One region of the Nocardia vinacea genome, then DNA from elsewhere that is predicted to be linked to it. Evidence: riboswitches for the same ligand, from Rfam matches in the RefSeq annotation. Region 1 holds a riboswitch; the other holds the start of a gene.
The links. Region 1 has a riboswitch for cobalamin ahead of OIE68_RS44710 (hypothetical protein). Riboswitches for the same ligand answer to the same signal wherever they lie in the genome.

Region 1 (2,197 bases):
CGGGCGAATCCGGCGATCTCGCCGAAGTCGAACGCCTCACCGGTGTCACGAGAACGGTCGAGATCGCCCGCTATCCCGATCCGTTGGCTCCGGATACCGCGGCGCGTCGGTGCGGGCAGCCGCTGTTGACGCTGAGTGAAACCGCCGCCGCCATCGACTCACTCGCCGATGCGGATCTGACCCTGGTCGAAGGCGCAGGCGGATTGCTGGTCCGCCTCGGCGAATTCACACTGCTCGAGCTGGCGCAGAAGCTCGACGCTCCGGTGCTCGTGGTCGCCGCGGCTGGGCTCGGGACTCTCAACCACAGCGAATTGACCATCCGCGCACTGTCATCATCCAGTGTCCGCTGCGCGGGTCTGGTGATCGGCTCGTGGCCTGACGAGCCTGGGTTGGCGGAGGAGTGCAATCGCACTGATCTGGCCCGGGTTACCGGAGTCGAGTTGGTCGGCGCGATACCTGCAGGAGCGGGTGGGTGGGATCGCGAGCGGTTCTCCGCCGCTGCACCTGGTTGGTTCACTCCCGGTTGGTCTGCGCTCGGCCAGTAGGTTTCCGCAGCGGCGGGTTGTCTCGGTGAGATGCATCGACCGGCAACTGAGGGCGCGGGCTGGTAGCGAGCGCAGCGCGACTGCTGGATGAGCGGGTGGCCCGCTGTCTCGCTGAGATGCATCGATCGGCAGCTGAGCATCGGCTGGGTAGCGAGCGCAGAGCGACTGTTCGGAGGGACGGCGGCGCTGTCGGCCTTCAAATGAACGGCACCGTACGCGGCACCCGCAGCTGCCACACGATGGTGTCGAGCCCGAGATCGGCGGGCACGCCACCGACGATCCGATGTCGCAGCACCTCCAATACCGAGGTGACCGGCAGCGTCTCCGCGCCGAAACCGGTCGCGACGATCATCGCCGCGATCAGCAGCACACCGAGCACCGGAACCGCGATCGCCAAGCGACGGTTCGATATTCGTATGTGGGTACCGCCGGATGTGCGCGCACGCATCATCGGTACTGCTCCATGGGCAAATCGCGGCCTCTCAGAGTTGTCCCGGCGAGGGAGGTCTGACTTTCGCCGCGAGGGCGATCACAGTGGCGCAACCGTTCCGGAATTGCACCGGATTCCCGCACCCGCCGGGATGACGGCCCGAACTCTACCCGTTCGGTCGGGTTCACCGCCGCCATCGGGTCACCTGGCAGCACTCGCGAACCGTACCTAGAGTGGAGAAGATGTCGCCGTTGGACGATCGGCACCCGTCCACCGTCTCGGACTGGGACGACGCGCGACGGAGGGCCCGGCTTCGGGAGACTCGTCTCGGGCACGGGTGGCAGACGTTGCGCCGTACCAGATTGGCGCTGCTGCGGGTCGCCTTGGTATTGCTCGCTGGGCTCATCGTGTTCGCCCAGTACTGGGTGCACGACGTCACCCCGGAACGCGATCGGCTCGCGCGCACCGAACCCGCCGTCCTGCCGATCGCCAACCCCGCGCACGATCGCGACTGGGACACGGTCGTCGTCGATATGGTCGGTCTCGGTGGACTCAATGCCAGCAATACCGCGGCCGCGCTGCCCGCCCTCAGCGATATGGGCGTGGTCTGGGCCATCAAATACGACAATCAAGGTATAGACACCAAGGTGATCGCGGATCTGATCATCCGCGCCGCCCAGATGTCGGGGCTGAAGAACGTTGTGCTGGTCGGACACAGCATGGGCGGGGTCATCGCGCTCGAGGTGGCGCGGCATATCCACCTCGACAGCGACCTGCGCCTAGCGGGAGTGATTCTGGACTGCACGCCGGTGGATTTGAATGCGGTGCGTCCGGAGAGTCGCGGTGCGGGCGAGGATATGGTGCGCTGGATGGGGTGGCTGCCGGGGGCGCGGGAAAGCCGAACGCTGCGGCTGGCGGTCGAAACCTACGCGCGCCGTGATCGATTCGTCGATCGCGGGGCCACTGGGTTACGCGGAGTCCGGCTCGAACCATTGCGCGATGTCGTCGAAGAAGTGTTGCGCGAGAAGGTCTTCTCCAAAGACGCGGCCAGCAACGGCCTGATCGAGACGCAGTTCCTGGCGATCGTGGCGGGCGGTGCGATCAACGATCTGCGCGCGCTGTCCCGACCCGCCGACGGCAAACCGCGCCCGGCCATCGTCTTCATCCGCCCGCGCAATCCGGATAACGACCGGGTGGTGGATGTCGAGTACTCCCACGAGGT
Region 2 (2,197 bases), 3.4 Mb from region 1:
CGATGTCGCACGGAACTGCCACAGCAGTACGGCCGGGAAGTCGTCCTTCACCTCGTTCACACCGGGCAACAGGATGTACCCGAGTACGACGATGAGCACGAATGCCGCGACCCCGGCGATCAGCCGGACCGTATCGAGTTGCGCGGCAAGCAGTTTGTAGACGTACAGCCCGACACCGACGGCAGCCAGTCCGAGTAGCACCGCCGCCAACCACAGCAGCGTGCGCTGGTTGATGGTGTCCGGTTCACCCACGGCGGGCGGATTGGCCGGGTACTTGAAGAACGGCACCGCCACGATCGCGGTCCAACCGGCCAATGCCAATCCGAGCGCGAGCTTCGGCCCCGACAAGGCGGTGTACCGGCGTGCGAAATGCGCGATCGAAGCGAAGATCGCCCCGAGCGCGAGCCCGGCGAGTCCGAGCGCAAGGAACTGCCCGAACTTCTGCCCGGACCGACTGACCAGCGGTTCTTCCTCGTCACCGTGCGTATGCCCAGCTGGTTCCTGGGCGTGCTCGGCGGACTTTGCGGTATCGGCCTCTTCGATGGAGATGGCGGCGTCGATCTTGGGTTCGCCGACGAAATAGCCCACTGTCGCGGCCAGCAGACCGGCGATGAGGCCGGCCAGCAGGCCACGGAGCAGCAGGGTCTTTAGCGATCCGATCAATGGCACGGCACACCGAGCAGGTGACGTCCGTCGTGCATGAGCTCATGCAGGTACATCCCGCTGCGCGAGATGACGCCCTGGTCGAAGCCGACCAGGTACAGCGTGAGCAATGCGAGAAGAACGACGCCCACTGCGATGAGCAGTGTGCCGAGTGAATCAGTTGCCCGACTCGGTGAATGCGCGATAGCCATTCGAGTCCTCCTAGGGATGCGCGTCCCGTGAGTTGTTCGGTGCGAAGGTGCCGGTGTCTGGCTTTCCGGCACCGAGGACTCGGTGCAAGAACACAGTGGCGCGACCGCTTCGAAATTTCACCGAATTACCGCGTCACCCTCGCGTTTGTCCTTCGAACTGTGACATCCGGTCGTACTCGGCGTCAACACAGCCCGCGACTTGCCCAGGCCGGGATGGGCGAGTCGCGCGCCGCGTCTGTCCAGCGATTTCAGGAAGCGGACTTGGCCGCAACGTCCAGTACGACCTCGAATTCCAGCAGTGAGGCACCCGTCGAAACCGGCTTCTGCCGCTCGCCTGCGTGCGCCTCGCGTGCGGGTCCGTCCCGCCACGCCGCGAACGATTCCTCCGAATCCCACTGGGTGACAACGAAGTACCGGTTCTCCCCGGCCACCGGCCGCAGCAACTGGAAGCCGAGGAAGCCCGGCGAGCCCTCGACCGCGTGCGCGCGATGGGCGAATCGCTTCTCCAACTCGGGGCCCGCGCCCTCCGGAACCTCGATCGCATTGATCTTCACAACAGCCATGGCTCCGACGATACGTCCGCGCCAACCGGACACCCCGCAGCGCATGCGACGTAGTCCATCGGAGTCGAGTTGACTGCGAGACTCTCCAACTTCGGAGCGAGTCTTACGAGCGAGACAGAAGGGGGCCGCGAACACGCCGCGGCGGAGCCGCGGCCAAAAATACTGCAAAATGGCACAGTGTTGTATGACGAAGGCGGCGCGGGGGTGCCGATCCTGCTGCTGCACGGACTGATGGGCAGTGCCCGCACTTGGCGCGATCACCTGTCCTGGCTGCGGGAGTTCGGCCACGTCTACACCTTCGACGCCGCCGGTCACGGTCGTCCCGCGCCCGTGGAACTGACCACCGAGGCCTTCATCGACGACCTCGCCGCGGCCACCGCCGAAATTTCCGAACCCATGGTGGTCATCGGACATTCGATGGGCGGGCTGCACGGCTGGGTTTTCGCGGCGCGGTATCCGGAGCGGGTGCGCGCGCTGGTGGTCGAGGATATCGCCCCCGACTTCCGCGGCCGCACCGCCGCGAACTGGGCGGCCATGATCGAGGCGTGGCCGCAGCCGTTTCCGGATGCGGACGCGGTGCTGGATTTCTTCGGCCCGGTCGCCGGTCGCTACTTTCTCGACTCCTTCGAGCACGGCCCCGACGGCTACCGCCTGCACGGTTCGGTCGCCACCTTCCGCGATATCTCCGAGGAGTGGGGCACCCGCGACTTCTGGGCGCAATGGCGCGCGGTCGAAGCGCCCGTGCTCTTGCTCGAAGGCGAATTCACCATCACCCCCGAG

Region 2: linked by a shared signal. The riboswitch ahead of OIE68_RS29675 (CbtB domain-containing protein) and the one ahead of OIE68_RS44710 (hypothetical protein) in region 1 are both predicted to bind cobalamin.

Annotation. Positions count from the first base shown of each region.
Region 1 covers NZ_CP109149.1:9,852,668-9,854,864, forward strand. Annotated here, with positions in the region: gene bioD (dethiobiotin synthase) at 1-545, shown strand, start outside; gene OIE68_RS44710 (hypothetical protein) at 742-996, opposite strand; cobalamin riboswitch at 1,028-1,154, opposite strand; gene OIE68_RS44715 (alpha/beta hydrolase) at 1,218-2,197, shown strand, end outside.
Region 2 covers NZ_CP109149.1:6,495,801-6,497,997, reverse strand. Annotated here, with positions in the region: gene OIE68_RS29680 (CbtA family protein) at 1-669, opposite strand, end outside; gene OIE68_RS29675 (CbtB domain-containing protein) at 660-854, opposite strand; cobalamin riboswitch at 885-1,037, opposite strand; gene mhuD (mycobilin-forming heme oxygenase MhuD) at 1,103-1,417, opposite strand; gene OIE68_RS29665 (alpha/beta hydrolase) at 1,595-2,197, shown strand, end outside.